2 regions of the Fictibacillus sp. b24 genome follow, and region 2 is predicted to be linked to the other one. Evidence: a T-box and tRNA genes for the amino acid it is inferred to sense, from the RefSeq annotation. Region 2 holds a T-box; the other holds one or more tRNA genes.
What was found. A T-box is a leader RNA that pairs with one kind of tRNA and senses whether it is charged. The one in region 2 lies ahead of lysS (lysine--tRNA ligase), so its partner is inferred to be a tRNA-Lys.
Positions count from the first base shown of each region.

Region 1: it encodes a tRNA-Lys, which carries the amino acid that the T-box ahead of lysS (lysine--tRNA ligase) is inferred to sense. The anticodon was not compared.

Region 1 is NZ_JAUCES010000005.1:3,798,342-3,809,382, forward strand. Features, by position in the region: rRNA gene QUF49_RS19905 (23S ribosomal RNA) at 41-2,977, opposite strand; rRNA gene QUF49_RS19910 (16S ribosomal RNA) at 3,170-4,719, opposite strand; tRNA gene QUF49_RS19915 (tRNA-Ile) at 4,907-4,983, opposite strand; tRNA gene QUF49_RS19920 (tRNA-Gly) at 4,992-5,065, opposite strand; tRNA gene QUF49_RS19925 (tRNA-Pro) at 5,074-5,150, opposite strand; tRNA gene QUF49_RS19930 (tRNA-Arg) at 5,156-5,232, opposite strand; tRNA gene QUF49_RS19935 (tRNA-Leu) at 5,267-5,352, opposite strand; tRNA gene QUF49_RS19940 (tRNA-Leu) at 5,403-5,486, opposite strand; tRNA gene QUF49_RS19945 (tRNA-Lys) at 5,502-5,577, opposite strand; tRNA gene QUF49_RS19950 (tRNA-Gln) at 5,635-5,709, opposite strand; tRNA gene QUF49_RS19955 (tRNA-Asp) at 5,725-5,800, opposite strand; tRNA gene QUF49_RS19960 (tRNA-Glu) at 5,836-5,910, opposite strand; tRNA gene QUF49_RS19965 (tRNA-Ser) at 5,914-6,004, opposite strand; tRNA gene QUF49_RS19970 (tRNA-Asn) at 6,008-6,082, opposite strand; gene QUF49_RS19975 (SprT family protein) at 6,268-6,726, opposite strand; gene cmpA (cortex morphogenetic protein CmpA) at 6,823-6,945, shown strand; gene QUF49_RS19985 (Tex family protein) at 6,994-9,123, opposite strand; gene QUF49_RS19990 (hypothetical protein) at 9,180-9,371, opposite strand; gene QUF49_RS19995 (PP2C family serine/threonine-protein phosphatase) at 9,489-10,097, opposite strand; gene sigB (RNA polymerase sigma factor SigB) at 10,094-10,885, opposite strand; gene rsbW (anti-sigma B factor RsbW) at 10,851-11,041, opposite strand, start outside.
Region 2 is NZ_JAUCES010000005.1:2,943,459-2,954,499, reverse strand. Features, by position in the region: gene QUF49_RS15430 (GNAT family N-acetyltransferase) at 262-3,381, shown strand; gene QUF49_RS15425 (amidohydrolase family protein) at 3,395-4,252, shown strand; gene QUF49_RS15420 (dihydrofolate reductase family protein) at 4,313-4,858, shown strand; gene QUF49_RS15415 (HIT domain-containing protein) at 4,929-5,255, shown strand; gene QUF49_RS15410 (hypothetical protein) at 5,327-5,935, shown strand; T-box leader at 5,977-6,252, shown strand; gene lysS (lysine--tRNA ligase) at 6,322-7,869, shown strand; gene QUF49_RS15400 (DUF1641 domain-containing protein) at 8,016-8,495, opposite strand; gene fdhF (formate dehydrogenase subunit alpha) at 8,511-11,041, opposite strand, start outside.

The sequences.
Region 1 (11,041 bases), 850 kb from region 2:
CTCAAAACTAGATACGACGTTTCCAAACGTTATGCATTTTAAGGATAAGCCCTCGACCGATTAGTATCTGTCAGCTCCACGTGTCACCACGCTTCCACACCAGACCTATCAACCTCATCATCTCTAAGGGGTCTTACTCACTTAACGTGATGGGAAATCTCATCTTGAGGGGGGCTTCATGCTTAGATGCTTTCAGCACTTATCCCGTCCACACGTAGCTACCCAGCTATGCCCCTGGCGGAACAACTGGTACACCAGCGGTGTGTCCATCCCGGTCCTCTCGTACTAAGGACAGCTCCTCTCAAATTTCCTGCGCCCGCGACGGATAGGGACCGAACTGTCTCACGACGTTCTGAACCCAGCTCGCGTACCGCTTTAATGGGCGAACAGCCCAACCCTTGGGACCTACTTCAGCCCCAGGATGCGATGAGCCGACATCGAGGTGCCAAACCTCCCCGTCGATGTGGACTCTTGGGGGAGATAAGCCTGTTATCCCCAGGGTAGCTTTTATCCGTTGAGCGATGGCCCTTCCATGCGGAACCACCGGATCACTAAGCCCGACTTTCGTCCCTGCTCGACTTGTAGGTCTCGCAGTCAAGCTCCCTTGTGCCTTTACACTCTGCGAATGATTTCCAACCATTCTGAGGGAACCTTTGGGCGCCTCCGTTACTGTTTAGGAGGCGACCGCCCCAGTCAAACTGCCCGCCTGACACTGTCTCCGAACCGGATCACGGTTCAAGGTTAGAATTTCAATACAGCCAGGGTAGTATCCCACCGACGCCTCCACCGAAGCTGGCGCTCCGGCTTCTCAGGCTCCTACCTATCCTGTACAAGCTGTACCAAAATCCAATATCAAGCTGCAGTAAAGCTCCATGGGGTCTTTCCGTCCTGTCGCGGGTAACCTGCATCTTCACAGGTACTATAATTTCACCGGGTCTCTCGTTGAGACAGTATCCAAGTCGTTACACCTTTCGTGCGGGTCGGAACTTACCCGACAAGGAATTTCGCTACCTTAGGACCGTTATAGTTACGGCCGCCGTTTACTGGGGCTTCAATTCAGAGCTTCTCCGTAAGGATAACCCCTCCTCTTAACCTTCCAGCACCGGGCAGGTGTCAGCCCCTATACTTCACCTTGCGGTTTCGCAGAGACCTGTGTTTTTGCTAAACAGTCGCTTGGATCTATTCACTGCGGCTCTCTCGGGCGATAAACCCTATCAGAGCACCCCTTCTCCCGAAGTTACGGGGTCATTTTGCCGAGTTCCTTAACGAGAGTTCTCCCGATCATCTTAGGATTCTCTCCTCGCCTACCTGTGTCGGTTTGCGGTACGGGCACCTCTTTCCTCACTAGAGGCTTTTCTTGGCAGTGTAGGATCAGGGACTTCGGTACTAAAATTTCCCTCGCCATCACAGCTCAGCCTTCACGTTGGGCGGATTTGCCTACCCAACAGCCTAACTGCTTAGACGCACTATTCCATCAGTGCGCTCACCCTACCTTACTGCGTCCCCCCATTGTTCAAACGGAAAGGAGGTGGTACAGGAATATCAACCTGTTATCCATCGCCTACGCTTTTCAGCCTCGGCTTAGGCCCCGACTAACCCTGAGCGGACGAGCCTTCCTCAGGAAACCTTAGGCTTTCGATGGACAAGATTCTCACTTGTCTTTCGCTACTCATACCGGCATTCTCACTTCAAAGCGCTCCACCAGTCCTTCCGGTCTGACTTCGCTGCACTTCGAACGCTCCCCTACCCCTGTACCATACGGTACAAGCCATAGCTTCGGTGATACGTTTAGCCCCGTTACATTTTCGGCGCAGAGTCACTCGACCAGTGAGCTATTACGCACTCTTTAAATGGTGGCTGCTTCTAAGCCAACATCCTGGTTGTCTGGGCAACTCCACATCCTTTGCCACTTAACGTATACTTTGGGACCTTAGCTGATGGTCTGGGCTGTTTCCCTTTTGACTACGGATCTTATCACTCGCAGTCTGACTCCCGCGGATAATTCTCTGGCATTCGGAGTTTGACTGAATTCGGTAACCCTGTGGGGGCCCCTAGTCCAATCAGTGCTCTACCTCCAGGAATCTTGCCGCGAGGCTAGCCCTAAAGCTATTTCGGGGAGAACCAGCTATCTCCGTGTTCGATTGGCATTTCACCCCTACCCACACCTCATCCCCGCACTTTTCAACGTGCGTGGGTTCGGGCCTCCATTCAGTGTTACCTGAACTTCACCCTGGACATGGGTAGATCACACGGTTTCGGGTCTACGACCACGTACTATGTCGCCCTATTCAGACTCGCTTTCGCTGCGGCTCCGTCTTATCAACTTAACCTTGCACGGGATCGTAACTCGCCGGTTCATTCTACAAAAGGCACGCCGTCACCCGTTAATGGGCTCCGACTACTTGTAGGCACACGGTTTCAGGATCTATTTCACTCCCCTTCCGGGGTGCTTTTCACCTTTCCCTCACGGTACTGGTTCACTATCGGTCACTAGGGAGTATTTAGCCTTGGGAGATGGTCCTCCCGGATTCCGACGGGGTTTCACGTGTCCCGCCGTACTCAGGATCCACTCAGGAGAGAACGAAGTTTCAGCTACAGGGCTGTTACCTTCTTTGGCTGGCCTTTCCAGACCGCTTCACCTACTTCGTTCCTTTGTAACTCCATGTAGAGTGTCCTACAACCCCAGAGGGCAAGCCCTCTGGTTTGGGCTGTTTCCGTTTCGCTCGCCGCTACTCAGGAAATCGCATTTGCTTTCTCTTCCTCCGGGTACTTAGATGTTTCAGTTCCCCGGGTCTGCCTTCTCATACCCTATGTATTCAGATATGGATACCATCCCATTACGGATGGTGGGTTCCCCCATTCGGAAATCCCCGGATCAATGCTTACTTACAGCTCCCCGAGGCATATCGGTGTTCGTCCCGTCCTTCTTCGGCTCCTAGTGCCAAGGCATCCACCGTGCGCCCTTTCTAGCTTAACCTTATATGATGTTTACACATCAAGATCTTGCTTGGCGCAGATAAATAATATATCTGCCTTGCATATTGTTTGGATGTCGATATCTAGTTTTCAAAGAACATATAAAGTAGAGAGATTTAGTTCTCTCAAAACTGAACAAAAGAAGAATAGGTGTACTTACGAAACAGTCGAAGCTGTTTCATAATCTCCATAGAAAGGAGGTGATCCAGCCGCACCTTCCGATACGGCTACCTTGTTACGACTTCACCCCAATCATCTGTCCCACCTTCGGCGGCTGGCTCCCAAAAGGGTTACCCCACCGACTTCGGGTGTTACAAACTCTCGTGGTGTGACGGGCGGTGTGTACAAGGCCCGGGAACGTATTCACCGCGGCATGCTGATCCGCGATTACTAGCAATTCCGGCTTCATGTAGGCGAGTTGCAGCCTACAATCCGAACTGAGAATGACTTTTTGGGATTGGCTTGGCCTCGCGGCTTCGCAACCCTTTGTATCATCCATTGTAGCACGTGTGTAGCCCAGGTCATAAGGGGCATGATGATTTGACGTCATCCCCACCTTCCTCCGGTTTGTCACCGGCAGTCACCTTAGAGTGCCCAACTGAATGCTGGCAACTAAGGTCAAGGGTTGCGCTCGTTGCGGGACTTAACCCAACATCTCACGACACGAGCTGACGACAACCATGCACCACCTGTCACTTTGTCCCCCGAAGGGGAAAGCTCTATCTCTAGAGTGGTCAAAGGATGTCAAGACCTGGTAAGGTTCTTCGCGTTGCTTCGAATTAAACCACATGCTCCACTGCTTGTGCGGGCCCCCGTCAATTCCTTTGAGTTTCAACCTTGCGGTCGTACTCCCCAGGCGGAGTGCTTAATGTGTTAACTTCAGCACTGAGGGTGGAACCCCCCAACACCTAGCACTCATCGTTTACGGCGTGGACTACCAGGGTATCTAATCCTGTTTGCTCCCCACGCTTTCGCGCCTCAGCGTCAGTTACAGGCCAAAAAGCCGCCTTCGCCACTGGTGTTCCTCCACATCTCTACGCATTTCACCGCTACACGTGGAATTCCACTTTTCTCTCCTGCACTCAAGTCTCCCAGTTTCCAATGACCCTCCACGGTTGAGCCGTGGGCTTTCACATCAGACTTAAGAGACCGCCTGCGCGCGCTTTACGCCCAATAATTCCGGATAACGCTTGCCACCTACGTATTACCGCGGCTGCTGGCACGTAGTTAGCCGTGGCTTTCTGGTTAGGTACCGTCAAGGTACGAGCAGTTACTCTCGTACTTGTTCTTCTCTAACAACAGAGCTTTACGACCCGAAGGCCTTCATCGCTCACGCGGCGTTGCTCGGTCAGGCTTTCGCCCATTGCCGAAGATTCCCTACTGCTGCCTCCCGTAGGAGTCTGGGCCGTGTCTCAGTCCCAGTGTGGCCGATCACCCTCTCAGGTCGGCTACGCATCGTCGCCTTGGTGAGCCGTTACCTCACCAACTAGCTAATGCGCCGCGGGCTCATCTGTAAGTGTCAGCCGAAACCGACTTTCAAAAAGAAGAAATGCTTCTTCTCTTGTTATCCGGTATTAGCCCCGGTTTCCCGGAGTTATCCCCGTCTTACAGGCAGATTACCCACGTGTTACTCACCCGTCCGCCGCTAAATCAGAGGAGCAAGCTCCTCTTCATTCGCTCGACTTGCATGTATTAGGCACGCCGCCAGCGTTCATCCTGAGCCAGGATCAAACTCTCCATAAAAGTGTTTGTCTTGCTCGATTTAAAACTGACGGAATTAATTCTTAATTCCTTACCTATTTCTTTTGTTCAGTTTTCAAAGAACTTGTTTGGCTTGTCTTTTTTCGAGACAGCTTTATCATCTTACCGAATCGAAGTTATAAAGTCAAGCACTTTTTTAAAATCTTTTTTGATCATTTTTACGATCATATGGTGGGCCTAAATGGACTCGAACCATCGACCTCACGCTTATCAGGCGTGCGCTCTAACCAGCTGAGCTATAGGCCCGTAAAAAATGGAGCGGGTGATGAGAATCGAACTCACGACCAGAGCTTGGAAGGCTCTTGTTTTACCACTAAACTACACCCGCATAAAGAATGGTCGGGAAGACAGGATTTGAACCTGCGACCCCCTGGTCCCAAACCAGGTGCTCTACCAAGCTGAGCCACTTCCCGACATATGGCGCGCCCTGAGAGATTCGAACTCCCGACCTTTTGATTCGTAGTCAAACACTCTATCCAGCTGAGCTAAGGGCGCCTATTTTAATGCATTATATGTTATTTGTAAAAGTTGGTGCGGTCGAGAGGACTCGAACCTCCACGGGGATACCCCCACTAGCCCCTCAAGCTAGCGCGTCTGCCATTCCGCCACGACCGCGCGGCTAGATGCCAGCGCATGAGCACTGCAACTTATTTAAGAAATTAATATGGTGCGGGTGAAGGGACTCGAACCCCCACGTCAAAGACACTAGATCCTAAGTCTAGCGCGTCTGCCAATTCCGCCACACCCGCATATTAATTTGAAAATGGTGAGCCATGAAGGACTCGAACCTTCGACCCTCTGATTAAAAGTCAGATGCTCTACCGACTGAGCTAATGGCTCTTATTGTTAATAAGGTTTAGTGTTTATATTTTAAACACTTATCTTAAAAAGAAAAAATGGCTGGGCTAGCTGGATTCGAACCAACGCATGTCGCAGTCAAAGTGCGATGCCTTACCGCTTGGCTATAGCCCAACACCTTAGAAAAAATGGCGGACCCGACCGGGGTCGAACCGGCGATCTCCTGCGTGACAGGCAGGCATGTTAACCACTACACCACGAGTCCATCTATCTATAGGTATACTTTATTATGTTATAAAGTGGTGACCCGTACGGGATTCGAACCCGTGTTACCGCCGTGAAAGGGCGGTGTCTTAACCGCTTGACCAACGGGCCACATGGCAGAGAAGAAGGGATTCGAACCCTCGCACCGCGTTAGCGATCTACTCCCTTAGCAGGGGAGCCCCTTGAGCCACTTGGGTACTTCTCTGTATGGCTCCACAGGTAGGACTCGAACCTACGACCGATCGGTTAACAGCCGATAGCTCTACCACTGAGCTACTGTGGAATGTCTTTTAAGGACAATTAATATCATAATTGTTTCAGCGTCAGATGTCAACCTGTTTTAGAAGTTTTTTTCTGAGCATTTATCGCTTTAGCTACCTTAACGACCTTGTTAAGAAAGCTATGTAAAAGGTATGTCTAACAGCGACTTAATTAAATTACCACATACCTATAATCGAAGTCAATACTCTATTTTAAAGAAACCTGTTTTAATTTTCCACGGCACTTTCCGCATACATACTTTTTCGTATCAATTCTTCTCTTTCTTTTATAAGACTGCATACAGTCTGCGCATATATATTGATATTTATAACTCTCTGCTCTTCTTTTTTCAGGGATGGACTGACAGAAGCGAGAGCCGCCTACTCTATTCAGCCAATACTTAAAATCGTAATCACCATGTTTATATCCCTTGCCTTCTATATGCATATGGTAGTGCACGAGCTCATGTTTAATAACCCCGATCAATTCTTCCATGCCGAATGCCTTGTAAAGATGCGGGTTCATTTCTATGTCATGAGATCTTAGAAGATATCGTCCTCCTGTTGTTCGCAGCCTTTTATTAAATCTGGCTCTGTGGCGAAACGGTTTATCGAAGAACTGAAGGGAGATTTCTTCGGTAAGTTTTTGTAATTCCGCGTCAGTCATGGTCAAGCTCCTTATATTTCAAGTTCACATCAACAAGCTACTATACATAGACTAATACACAAATAACGGATTGGGAAGTTCAAGGAGGTTCTCTATATGCCAACATGGTTTAAAAGACAGCTCCGTCGTGCTTATTACCAAAAAGATCGTTACCAAATCCGCTTACTTAATCAGTGCTGGTTCTTTTATAACAAAAAACACTCCTCCAGTGAAGAGTAATTTACTGGAGAAGTGCTTTATCTTGTTGTTGCTTTTCCACACGTTGTCTTATTTAGGAGCAATCATCGTTAAGGCGATTCGTTGTTTAGCTACATCTACAGAATCTACCCATACGGTTACAACTTGTCCTACACTTACAACATCCATTGGGTTCTTAATAAAACGATTGGTTAACTTAGAGATGTGCACAAGCCCATCTTGTTTAACACCGATATCTACAAACGCTCCAAAATCAACGACGTTACGAACGGTACCTTGCAGTTCCATCCCTTGTGATAAGTCTTCCATCTTAAGAACATCTGTTTTAAGCACTGGTCCCGAAAAAGCATCACGTGGATCTCTTCCTGGTTTAGTGAGACCTTCGATAATATCTTTTAAAGTTGGTACTCCAATATCCAGTTTTTCAGATGTCTGATCTAGTGATAGGGAATTTAATTTTTCCGCCAGAGCCTCTGATCCAATATCAGCCGGGGTAAAACCAAGTTCCTTTAATAATGCTTTAGTCGCTGGATAGCTTTCTGGGTGTATGCCCGTTTGATCAAGCGGCTGATTCCCATCAACCACTCGCAGAAACCCAATACATTGCTCATACGTTTTCGCACCGAGACGCGGAATCTTCTTAAGTTCTGTTCTGTTTTTGAATTTCCCGACTTCATTCCGTTTTAAGATAATGTTCTGTGCGACTGTTTTGGACAAACCTGAAACATATTGAAGCAATGAAGAAGATGCTGTGTTTACGTTAACACCTACTTGGTTAACGGCAGTCTCAACCACAAATGAGATTTCTTCCCCTAGTCTTTTTTGGGAAACATCATGCTGATACTGACCAACCCCAATTGACTTAGGGTCGATCTTTACAAGTTCAGCTAACGGATCTTGAAGTCTTCGTGCAATAGATACAGCGCTTCTTTCCTCAACTTGAAGGTCAGGGAATTCTTCACGCGCTACACTTGATGCCGAATAAACACTCGCACCCGCTTCGTTTACAATTACGTAGGCCACTGACTTCTCTAGGTCTTTAAGTGTTTCAGCAATAAACTGTTCTGTTTCACGTGATGCTGTACCATTTCCAATCGCAGCAATTTCAATATCGTATTGTTCGATCAACTTTTTCACAATGGCAGCAGATTTTTCAACCTCTGACCGCGGCGGTGTAGGATAAATGGTTTGAATGTGCAGGACTTTTCCCGTTTCATCTACTACACCTAGTTTGCATCCTGTTCGATATGCAGGATCGACGCCAAGAACTACCTTCCCCTTCAGCGGAGCTTGCAGCAAAAGGCTTCTCACATTTTCAGAAAAAATATGAATCGCGCGTTCCTCAGCTTGTTCAGTAAGCGCGGTCCGGATTTCACGTTCAATGGAAGGAGCAATCAACCGCTTATATGCGTCTTCCATCGCTTCACGGATATAAACTGCAGCTGGCGAACTGGAACGCTTGATTGTTTTTCTCTCCATCTTAGAAAGAATCAATTCTGATGGAGTTACGATACTTACTCTCAAAATATTTTCTTTCTCGCCTCGGTTAACCGCCAAAACTCGATGTGGAACGATTTTTCGAATCGGTTCTTGGTATTCGTAGTACATTTCAAATACTTTTTTCTCATCATTTTCGGTATTTTTACCGTCCGTTTTGATTTCACCTTTTGAAAATGTATCTTCGCGGATCCATTTTCGCATATCTGCATCATCAGACAGCATTTCAGCAATGATATCTTTTGCACCTGTTAAAGCATCCTCAGCTGAAAGCACTTCTTTTTCTTCGTTTATGTATGCTGCAGCTTTTGTTAGTGGATTATCATTGTTTTGTTCCAACAGCCAATGCGCTAGTGGTTCCAGTCCTTTTTCTTTGGCTATCGTTGCCTTAGTTCTTCTTTTTTGTTTATAAGGACGGTAAATATCTTCTAGATCCTGAAGCTTTTGAGCTTTCGAAATGGCAGCTGTTAATTCTTCAGTAAGTTTTCCTTGTTCATCGATAAGACGAATAATTTCTTCTTTTCGAGTCGCTAAGTTTTGCAAATACGTCCATCGATCCATGATGTCTTTAATCTGTACTTCATCCAGACCGCCTGTTAATTCTTTTCGGTAACGTGCGATGAATGGAACTGTATTTCCTTCTTCTAAAAGAGCAATAACTTGATTAATTTGTTTGCCCTTTACACTTAATTCTTGTTCCATTGTTCTCAATGCTTGTTCACTAATAGGTTGTCCCAATAAGAACACTCCTTTTTCAATCAATTAGTACTAGTATAAACCAATGAAGTTGCTCCGTAAAAATTCCATTGATACTTTTGTATGATGTTGATTTCCGTTTCAGGTTGCTCGCTTTCCGCGGGGCAGCCGGTGAGCCCCTTGCCGCTTCGCGACTTAAGGGTCTCACCTGACCGCTTATCCCGCAGGAGTCTCGCACCTTCCACTACAATCACCTTATCAAAGAAGAACTCAGAACAAATTTTCCGAGCAGCATATTTTGAAAAGGACCTTAAGAAAAAATTTAAAAACAAAAAACACCATCCTAAAATCTTGATATGGATGATGTTTAGCTAACTAATATTTATTTGTCCTACGATGCATGTAGCATCATCGTTAATATCCTGAGGCAATCCACTTATAAAAATGACGGACTCTTTCGGCGAGATCATTTTCGTTAACAGTGAACGGCTTTGAGTATGAATATCCATACCATCGGAATAAAGCATTAACGTTAACTCTTTTTCAAACTTGAAGTCCTGTACTTTAAATCGTTCAGGCTTTCCTACAAGAAAACCCGCTTTCGTTAAAGGGTGTATGGCTCTTTGTCTTTCAGCAGAGATCATAAAACGGATGTTACCTACACCTGAATAAGTGGCTGTGTGATTTTTATAATCGACTTTAACAATTGCGATTACAGCACCACGAGTATGTCTTAACCCCTCATTGCAAAGATGCATCAGCTGTTCCACTGATTCATGATGATGCTGATCAATAATGTCAGTAGCAGCTCCTGAAGCCTCTTTCGCCATTTTGCCGCTCCCTAAACCATCTGCAACGGCGCAAATCAAATAATCTTCCGTTTCTTTCACGTAAAAACTATCTCCGCAAAGATCATTTCCCTTTTTAGGTTTCTGATAAGAGGAAACAGATGCTCTGCTAAATTGATAGTGTTCGATCATCTAAGTGCCTCCGAAGGCGATACTCGCAACGCTTCTTTTAACTTTTCTAATGCTCTTCTTTGCAGTCGAGAAACATGCATCTGGGATATGTCTAAACGTTCTCCCGTTTCCTTTTGGCTTAGGTTCTCAAAATACGTACACTGTAAGATTTCACGTTCACGTTCAGAAAGAACAGCAAATGCTTTCTGCAAAAGCAGCCTTTTATCGATTTGATCAAAACCATCATCGTTGGATCCCACTAAGTCGAGAAGTGTAACCGTACTTCCCTCCTGATCCGCTTCAATAGAGCTATCCACGGATAGAGCTTGATAACTTTTACCCATTTCCATCGTCTCTAGAACTTCTTCCTCTGAAACTTCCAGGAACTCAGCGATCTCAAAGATCTTAGGTGATCTTTGCAAGCGAGTCGTTAGTTCTTCAACGGCTTTCTTGATTCTCGGACCTAATTCTTTAATACGACGCGGTACATGCACACTCCATGTTTTATCACGAATAAAACGTTTAATTTCCCCAACAATTGTTGGAACGGCAAATGATTCAAAAGATCTGCCAAACGTTTTGTCGTATCTTCTAAAAGCTGCAAGCAAACCAATCATGCCGACTTGAACTAAATCGTCATGGATGCTTTTCCCTTTAGAAAACTTTCGTGCAAGAGAATGTACTAAGTCTTGGTACTGCAAAACAAGATTTGTTTGAATTTCTTCATTTTTAGGATCTTGCTGCAGTTCATCAATCCATGCATAGACCTGTTCTTTACTGTGAAGGCGCTGGTGAGATTCTGTCGACATGTTCCTCCACCTCATCTCTGTGAAGATACTTTGTCATCATTACAACGACACCGGCTTCACTGCTTATTTCTACCTTGTCCATTAGTGTATCTATCAGAAAGAGGCCTAAACCTCCCTCATGCAGTTGATCAACTGATTTACCATCTACAGGGCCAA
Region 2 (11,041 bases):
TTTCATATTGTCCAATACACAACCTTCTTTATGGGATCTCAATCTAACTATTTGATATGTGAACCAGAGCCTCAGGATGTGTATGCATTCTGGGGCCTTTTTGTGCTATTTAGCATATTTATGAAAAGTCACCCAGGAATTTCGGGTGGCTTTTTTACATTTAAAAGGGGTGTTAAACATGATTCAATTTAGAAAATCACGCAAAAAAAGGTGGAGTAACTAGCGGGAAGAATTCTTAAAAATCGACTGGAGGCAAGAGAAATGGAAGTATTAAATACAAAAACGACCGATCAAATTACGATTGTAGAATACGATTCGAGCTATGCTGCTCGAGTGGCTGAAATGTGGAATAAGAGCCAAGACGGATGGGGCGGCGGCAACACAATCATGACAGCTGAGCAAGTTCTGAAACAGGAAGCTAACTCAACGAACCTCCATTTATATTTAGCCCTCGATGGCGACAAAGTAGTAGGCTATTGCAGTCTGGGTGAATACCGGGAAGATGAAGGAGCACTCTACATTCCATTATTGAACGTTAGAGGCGACTATCATGGTAAGAAGATAGGCAAGAAGCTCGTACTAAAGGCACTTCAAAAGGCGATTGAAATGAAGTGGCCGCGTTTGGATCTTTATACATGGCCAGGAAATACGAAGGCAGTTCCACTTTATAAAAAATGCGGATTCTTCTGGGAAGACCGAGATGATACGACTCATTTGATGAATTTTATGCCATCTGTTTTACAGACTGAAGTTGTTCAAGATTATTTTGCTGATGAACGCTGGTATGAAAACAGCACTAGAAAGATTGAGACTGTTCCAGATGGCAACAAAGAAAACGAATTTCATTTTTATGAGTATTCGTGGAAACATGATACCCTTGGAAATTTAAAAATGGAGTTTGAGCGCTTCGGTAGAGGTCTTCGTTCCATCGAAACTGACGATTATAAAATCACAGCTACGGTAGAGAACTTCAATTTGGTGTTTGGATCAGATTATACGGTTCAATACCACATCAAAAATAAATCGGGTAAGCCATTAACAGTTGAAATTGAAGGCATGAATGACAAAAATATTCAATTTGAATCTTCAACAAAAGTAAGCGTTCAACAAGAAGAAAGTATTGAAATTCCTTTTAAAGTGAACCCGATTACAGAAGAACAAAGTGTGTGGAGAACGCATCCAGCGGTCACTTCCTTACTCACAATCAACGGTAAAAAAGCGCAATTTAAAGTAGGAATTCGACCTAAGTATCCTGTTAAATTGGATTCTTCGTTACCTGATAACCTTAGTTTTATCGGGAAATCTTCTACGCTATATTTGAATTTAGAAAACAACTTTAATGAAGAAGTGTCGTTTAGCTTTGAACTGCCACCATCAGAGTTGGTTCACATCGAGAATCGCGGTATAAGTGTTACGTTAGCACCAAAAGCAAAACAGTCTGTACCTGTACCATTCACCTTATTGAAACACGGATTTTATGAGGCAGATCTACCGATAATAGCAACAAAAAGGGATGGTAGTGCTGTTCATTTTACGAAAAAGATAGGCATTGCACTAAAAGGGATCGGAGCAAAACTAACAGGTGAGTGTGACGCTTATTATCACGTGTACAATGGGCAATATCAATTAATACTTGATAAGTTCAACAATTGGATTATGCCAGGTAAAGGCGATGTAGATTATAAGATGGCGTTTATGGTGCCAAAGCTCGGTAAGCCTTTTTCAGAAGAAATCTCTCGTATTCGTCCGGAGAAGATCGAACCGCTGATGCATGAAGGATATGCAGGATTTAGAGCAACCTTTCAGTCACAGGCGTTTCCAGGTCTGCAGCTAGCAACTATCGTTAAGCTATATAGCGAAGGTCTAGTTGAACAGCATTATGAGATTACAAATACGGGTGAAGCGGAATCTACCGATGAAGTTTGGTTAAATTCTCCGATCATGTGCCGTATGCTTGATCGAGCTGTTCTGCCGTATGAAGGAAAATATATCGAGCTTAACGACTCAATGGGTTCCTTCTTAACCTATTGGAACAACAATAAGTTAACTGAGAACTGGATCTTCTTACGAGGGCAGAAAAACCCAAGAGGAATTTCATGGCCAATTGAAGAAAAGGTACAATTCTCAAACTGGTTTATGTACTTTGAACATAATTTTGGAAAGCTTGCTCCTCATCAAAAGGTAGCAACAAAACCAGTAACGTTAACGATTGGCGCTTTCCAAGAATGGCAGTCTTTCAGAGAATATGCGACGCAAAAGAATGATAAGCCATCACTCAGTTTAACAAATCATATGACACTATCTGTTAATAACGGTAATCCTTTTGTAAGTGGCAATCAGATCAAGGCTGTAGCGCAAGATTACAAGTCTTCCTTTTTTAACGGATTTATTGAAATGAAACTGAATGACGAGATTCTTCAAAGTCACCTGTTTGCGTCCGACGAAGAAATGAGAAGTGCTGAATTTGATATACAAGTGCCAAACGATAAAGGCGTTCATGTTTTAACGTCAAAAATGAATCTAGATTCTATTGACATTACGAGGCAATCAGCGGCTTTCGTCATGAAGGATCTGCCGGTTCAGTTTGAGAAGACGGTGAAAAATGACCTCGAAGTGCTAAGTGTGAATAATGGCGAAATTGCCATTTCTGCTTCTGCACAGTTCGCGCCAACATTATTCTCTCTTCAGTACAAAAATCACGAGTGGATGGATTCACCTTTTCCAAAGCCTGCACCAAAATCTTGGTGGAATCCGTGGTTTGGCGGAATCGCCGGTCTTGTGGAAGGCACAAGTCTTAATTCTCTACTAAAAGAGAAGACTACGGTTGAATTTGTAGAAAAAGAGGACGATAAAGGCAACGTATGGAAGGGTATAAAAGTATCCACTTTATATGAAAAGCATGAGACGTTCAAAGGGCTCGAAATTCATAAGTATTTCTTATTGCTGCCAGGAGTTCCGGTTTTGTGTCATACGACGGAAATTGTTCAAAATATGGGAAGCTACCTGCAAGGAAAGAACTTTTACACTGGCTGTTTCTTAAATCCTGGACTGGAGCTTACGAAGAGCTGGGGAAGTTTTCAAAGTAAAAATGGTGAGTGGGCGATGGTTTATGGCGGGAAAGGCGAGCAGGAGATGTCAATTGACCGCAGTGTTGTTTTTGGTTCAGATGATCATGAGAACCTGATGCAGATTGTGGCAAATCAAAACGCGACGTTTCTAGATTCATATATCAACTTGGAAGTAATTGAGCTTGGATATGCGGAAAAGCTTAACCTTGAACACGGCGCAACTCATGTTACGTCTCCAGTGTTTTATGTTTTTAACGACAAAGTGATCCCAGATACAGCATTAGAAGATTTAAAGAAGATCAAATTCTGCTAGGAAGGAAGAGTCCATGAAAATCATTGATGCGCATATGCATTTTTCAAACATTGAAAGCTTTAAACATACAGCAACGAACCTGTCCAAACTGGACTATTCTTATGACGGAATTGTAAAAGAGTATGAGGAATCGGGAGTTGTGCTAGGCATTGCGATGGGGCTAACGGAAAAAGAGGTAGAGGGTTTCCCGGACCCTCTAGCCCCAACGCCAATGGGTATCGATCTAGGTTCGCAGATTCCTGAAAATGTCGTGTATTGTGCAGGAATCAACCCATATCATCTCGGTGAAAAAGAATTAGCGAAACTTGAGGAAACGGTACAAAAGCCAGAGGTTGTCGGCATCAAAATCTACCTCGGATATTATCCGTATTACGCGTATGATGAAGTGTATCAGCCTGTTTACAAGCTAGCTGCCAAGTATGAATTGCCAGTTGTCTTTCACACAGGAGATACGTATTCTGAGAGAGGGTTGTTGAAGTACTCACATCCGTTGACGCTAGATGAAGTAGCGGTCATGCACCGTGATGTGAATTTTATGATGGCTCATTTCGGTGATCCGTGGACTTTGGACGGAGCAGAAGTTGTTTACAAGAATCGCAACATGTATGCCGATCTTTCAGGTCTTGTCGTTGGAACACGGGAAGATATTGCGAGATACAAAGATTCACCTCGCTTCTTCAACCATTTGCGACACGCGTTAACGTTTACGGATAACTATAAAAAGTTTTTGTTTGGAACGGATTGGCCGCTTGTGCCTGTTCAGCCTTACATTGATTTTGTAAAAGAAATCATACCTGAGGAACATCATGAGGATGTATTTTACAATACGGCTGTTAAGATTTTTCCAAAGATCAGACCTTTTCTAAAATAATAGAGTAATAGTGAGAGGTATGCGGGAACCATCACATAATTTCTTGAAAGGTGTGATTGAGTGGCGAAGTTAATCTATCATATTGCAGTTACAGTGGATCACTTTATTGCGGATATCGATGGAAAAGCGGATGATTCGATCTTTTTGTATAGTGGCGATCATGTAACGGACTTTTTGGAAGACGTTAAGGCGTACGATGCTGTTCTTATGGGCGGGAAGACGTATGAATACGGATTTCAATTTGGTCTGAAACCAGGGGAGCCAAGTGCTTTTAAAGACTTAAAGCATTACATCTTTTCTAGCTCTATGCAGTTTAAATCCAATGAAAAGGTGGAGCTAGTGAAAGGTGATGCTGTTGATTTTGTTAAGAACCTTATAGAAAAGGAATTGGGTAAACTGTGGCTTTGCGGTGGTGGCATGCTGGCAGGTTCGTTGTTGAATGAAAGATTGATAGATCAGGTAGTTTTGAAAGTGAATCCAGTGATGATTGGTGAAGGGTTGCCATTGTTTGGTGAAGTGAAACCACATATTAAGCTGGAACTTACAGACTTGAAACACTTTGACAACGGAGTTATTAAACCAACGTATAATGTGAATTATTCTTAAAACAAGGTGAGCTATCAGTGCTCACCTTGTACATTGTAGACTAGAGAAAGCAATGGAGTGAGAAATATCAATGAATGATTTTTATTGTGAAGAAGTGTTGAGTGGAAAGACTACGGTAGAAAAAGTGTTAGAAACGAAAAATGTCTTGGCTTATTATCATACCAGTCCCTTTTACCCGATACATATTGTAACGATACCAAAGAAACACATTACATCTCTTCTTGATCTTAAAGAAGAGGATAACGAACTGATACTCGAAATGATAAAAGTGATTAAAGAAGTAACAGCTATAGTGACGAAAGAACATGGAGCTTGTAAAGTAATTACCAACATAGGAAATTACCAAGACTCTAAACATCTTCATTGGCATATTGTGTCGGGAAAGCCAAAGGTATAGACTTGTAAACATTTTATCCATCATGAAACTTAAAAATGATGGCGATCGACTAATTCATAAAGGGGGATTGGTTGAAAATGAAAAAGTCTATAGCGGTTATTTTATTAGGAATGTTTTTATCCATGATGTTAATAAACACTCAAGCTCATGCAACAAGCTGGGCGGAAGTTGAACCTGAGGAAGTTCATAAAAGAGCTGATGTGATTGTAATGGGACAGTATGATTTTACGAGTAAACCACAAGGGAGAAATATGGTTTTTACGAGTTATGAATTCAATGTCCAAAAGGTGTTTAAAGGAGATGTGACCCAAAAAATAAGGGCAGGCATTGATGGATATGACGTAGGTTGGGCGGATGAGTTTCAAAAAGATGGCGGAGAGTTTTTGCTCTTTCTTGATAAAAATAAGGAATTTAGCTTCTTAACACCGGTCGGGGGACCTAATGGAATGATCCAGATTTCCGATGGTAAAGTGCAACATCATAACGTTACAAGCAGAGCGTATTATGAGGAGTTTCTCAAAAAACAATCAGAAAAGCCTGTTGTGAAAACGAGTAATGAAGCAGTTCAAAATGACGATAACGATTATACGTATTTGTATGTTGGCTTATTAGTTTTCTCTGTCTGTATAGGAATCTTTCTTATTTTGAGATTCAGAAAAACAAATAAAAAATTGTTTTGACAACTACCATAAAACTGCTTATACTAATAAAAATTTAACAATTTATGGCTATGAAGAGAAAAGTAATTAAGACATATTATTTTCAGAGAGCTCTTGGTTGGTGAGAAAGAGCAATAAGCATCTTAATGAAAAAAAGACTCCGAGCTTTGTACGGATGCAAAATTATCTTTGCTGATACTACAACGGGATCTCCCGTTATAGAGATAGGGTATTCGCAAGTGATTGTTGTTCATTGCCGTACCTGAAGAGGTTGATATGGCGACATGTTAACAAATTGAGGTGGTACCGCGAATGCTAAATAAGCTCTCGTCCTCAAGATGAATAATCTTGGGGGTGAGGGCTTTTTTTGTTTTTCTTTTTAATAAAAATGGAGGAGTGATCCAATTATGCATTGGGCATATCGAATAGCAGAAGAATTAATTAGAAAAAATCCAGATCGTGAGACTTTTGTTTGTGCGTCGGGCATTAGCCCATCCGGTTCCGTTCATATCGGGAATTTTCGTGAAGTGGTTACCACTTATTTTGTGGTGAGAGCATTGCAAAAGCTGGGAAAGAAAACACGTTTCATTTTTTCATGGGACGATTTTGATCGATTTCGTAAAGTACCTAAGAACGTGGACGCGTATTTTGAGAAATATATAGGCATGCCATACTCTGAGATTCCATGCCCGTTTGGATGCCACAATTCGTACGCAGAGCATTTTGAAAAAGAATTCGAGCAGTCATTGGGTCAGTTCGGCATCGTTCCTGAGTTTATCTACCAAAGCGAGGAGTACCAATCAAGAAGATACAATGCACAAATTGTCCACACTCTTCACAATCGCAAGCAAATATATGATATTCTCACGGCATTTAAAACAGGTGAACCGAGTGTTGAAGAGCGAGAGAGCTTTTATCCAATAAATGTGTATTGTGAAATTTGCAGAAAAGATACGGTATACGTTAAAGATTTTCAGAATGAAACACTGAAATATACATGTTCATGTGGTCATTCAAATTCTATTGAAGTCTCTGCTGCTACAAACATCAAGCTGAATTGGAAAGTGGATTGGCCGATGAGATGGATGACAGAGAACGTGGTGTTTGAACCAGGTGGGAGGGACCATTCCTCCGCTACTGGAAGTTACAGAGTTTCAAAGGAAATTGTTTCTGATATCTTTAACCATCATGCGCCAGAGTATGAACCGTATGATTTTATCAGCATTAAAGGCACCGGTGCTAAAATGTCGAGTTCTTCGGGAAACAATATCACGCCCGGAGAACTGTTGAAAATTTATACACCCGAAGTCATTCTTTTCATGTTTGCAAAATATCAGCCGAACTCTTCTTTTCATATCGGATTGGATGAAGATGTGATCCGAAACTATACGGAATATGAGAGGTATAGCCATGCTGAAGTAGGGCTGCTGAAAGAAGAGATAGGAGCTGCTCTGGAGTTGTCATCTATGACTTCTGTAACACGACGAGCGCCAAGGTTTAGTCATGTTGCGAGCATCTTACCGCTTGTAAATTTTGAAGCATCATTAGTGCGTGACGTATTGAGAAGAACAGGTGAGGAGTATACGTTGGAAGAGGTAAAAGAAGTTTGTGTCCGGGCGGAGTATTGGCTGAGAAACTGGTGTCCTGAGAGAGTGCTTCATGTTAATGAAGAAAAGAATTCAGAATACTTTGGTTCACTGACTGATACGGAGAAAGGGTGGCTTGAAGGATTTGTGAATGTTTTGCAAGATGAAGCTGGACTGCCAGATGACGAGCTGATGAGGAAAATATACGATGTTTGTCATGTGGATGATCAAAAAATGAAGAAAAACAACCAAAAAAGGTTGTTCAGCATTATCTATCAGCTTGTTTTGAACAGCAGCAGCGGTCCGCGCATACCGTTACTTCTTCATTCAGTAGGGAAAGAGCGGTTGATTGCTTTATTACGACAATGAATTAATGGTTCGAAATTATAATTTGTCCAATTCAAGTAATAATTTGTCCATTCTCTTCCATAATCTGTCCAATCTTGAGTGTAATCTGTCCAATCTCAAAATAGATTAAGGTGACGCCCCACCGGGAGCGTCACCTTTCCTCATGATTACTTCTTCAATTCTTGGCCCATGCCTTTCAAAAAGTGAAGACCAAAGCCAATCGCCCGGTTAATATCAGGGTCTTTCAGCGACTTCACAAGATCAAATGCTCCGATCTTTTTATCGCTCTCCACAAAATTTTCTCCTGATTTAACGCCAGTAACGACACTATCAAGCATCTTAGCCGTCACTTCAGGATCCATCTTCGTCAAAACGCCAGCAGCACCCATCAGGTTGTTGATCATATTCGTCACAGGTTCACGGGTTGCTTGGCCAAGTGCGATACTTGCAATCTTGTCTTTGGCGACAAGCATGGAGTTCGCCGCTTCCAATGCGCCGATCTTATCAAGCTCCCCTATAAAATCGAGCGCCTTTGTGAGCGCTGCATCTTTTTCTGCCAACGCTCTTTGCAGATCGGCGAGCTTTTCCTGCTGAATCTGTTCTTCGGTTTTTAGGTTCTTTTTTACAACGGTTGTTGGTTGTGCCATATGAAATTCGCCCCCTTACACTTCATCCGTCAGGTGAACATAGCCTGGACGGTTCCATTTTCTCTGAACTTCTACACCGTTCTGCGGATAACGTTTTTTATTTCTCGGATTGTTGCCAGGAAGCTTCACTTCACCTTCACGGCTGATGATCTCCATCCGTACTTTCGTCTGCTTGTAAGCTGGTGTATGTGTTCGGTGATCAACTGCTGGACCTGTTAAAAAGTTAATGGCAGTTTCGTTGTTTACCGAGTTCATCGGCAGATACAGCTCGTTGTTTTTCACACGATCGGTTACGAGTGCGTTCAACTTCACGGCTCCAAATGGTGATATCAATCGAACAACCGATCCGTCGATCACACCACGTTCTTCTGCAAGAGCAGGTGATACTTCAACAAACACATCTGGAACCTTGTGCTGAATCCCTTTTGATTTGTTCGTTAAGTTTCCTTCATGAAAATGTTCGAGCATGCGTCCGTTGTTGATATGAAGATCGAACTCTTCCGGAAACTCCGCTGGATGCATCCAGTCAGATAGTGCGAAACGAGCTTTTTTATCAGGGAAGTTAAAGCCTTCTGTGTAAAGAAGCGGTGTACTCTTTCCGCTAAAATCACCCCAAAGGAAGCTGCCCCAGCCTTCCAACACATCATAGTTTGCTTCACCAAAAAGTGGAGCCAGCCCAGCCATCTCTTCAAAAATTTCACTTGGATGACTGTAGTTCCAATCAGCACCCATTCTGATTGCGATGGCCTGAATGATCTCCCAGTCAGGTCGCGATCCGCCTGTTGTTGGCAGTGCTTGATACAAGCGTTGAACGCGGCGTTCTGTATTCGTAAACGTTCCTTCTTTTTCAAGAGAAGGAGCAGCTGGCAAGACAACGTCTGCGTACTGAGCGGTTTTCGTTAAAAAGATATCTTGAACAACGAAGAATTCAAGCTGACTCAGCATTTCATGAACGTGATTGGAGTTGGAATCCACTAAGGCCATATCTTCACCGACCAAGTACATCGATTTGATCTCGCCAGTACCGATTCCTTCGACCATTTGAATGTTGTCCTTACCAGGTTTGCTGTCAATCGTTACGCCATACGCTTTTTCAAACTTCGCACGAGCAATGTCATCGGTAATATGCTGATAACCTGGCAACCAAGCAGGAAGAGTTCCCATATCACATGCCCCTTGAACGTTGTTGTGGCCGCGTAATGGATAAGCGCCAGCACCAGGACGGCGATAGTTTCCGGTTGCTAATAGTAAGTTTGAGATGGCAGCAGACGTATCACTTCCGCCAGTGTTTTGCGTAACACCCATGCCCCAAAGGACACATGTGCCGTCGGCGTCACGAATCATTTTCGCTACATCAATGATCGTTTCTTGTGATAGACCTGTAATTTCTTCTGCGTATTCAAGTGTATATTTATCAAGTACTTCTTTAAATTCTTCTAAATAATGAACGTTCTCTTCAATAAATTTCTGATCATGCCAGCCTTTATCGATCATATACTTCGTAACGGCCATCAGCCAAACTTGATCTGTTCCTTGCTTCGGACTCATGAAAATATCAGAGCGTTCAGCAAGTTCGTGTTTGCGAAGATCAGCTACGATCAACTTTTGTCCATGAAGCTTATGCGCACGCTTCACGCGAGTGGCTAGAACGGGATGACCTTCTGTCGGGTTCGCACCAACAACGATCACGAGGCCTGCTTCCGCGATATCTTGAATCGTACCAGCATCACCACCCATACCAACCGTGCGGAACAATCCATCCGTTGCAGGAGACTGGCAATAACGGGAGCAGTTGTCCACGTTGTTCGTTCCAATGACTTGACGGGCAAACTTTTGCATCAAATAGTTTTCTTCGTTTGTAATTTTAGATGAAGAAACAAAACCAAGTGCGTTGCTGCCGTGCTTTTCTTTTATCGATGTCATCTTATCAGCAATCACGTTTAACGCTTCGTCCCAAGTAGATTCCACAAACACGCCGTCTTTTCGAATAAGCGGGGTAGTGAGTCGCTCTTCGCTATTTACAAAATCCCAGCCGAACTTTCCTTTTACACAAGTGGAGATCGCGTTTACAGGACCTTCACTTGGTTCCACTTTTAAAATCTTTCTGCCTTTTGTCCATACTTCGAACGAACAGCCAACACCACAGAATGTACAAACGGTCTTTGTCTTTTTCGTACGTGTTTCACGCATTGCTGCTTCCACTTCAGAGATAGCAAAAATACCACTATAGCCAGGTTCGACTTCTTTTACAAGTTCAACCATTGGCTCAAGCAGATCTTCTTTTAATCCCGTCATAAACCCAGCTTCACCAAGCATCGATTTTTCCATCAGGGCGTTACACGGACAAACCGTCACACACTGTCCGCAGCTGACACATGAGGAATCGTCGATACTCGATCCAGCATCCCAGATCACGCGAGGGCGTTCTCGTTCCCAGTCTATTGAAAGGGTTTCGTTCACCTGCAAATTTTGACACACCTCCACACACTGACCGCATGTGATACATTGATTTGCATCATATCTATAAAACGGGTGAGACATGTCAA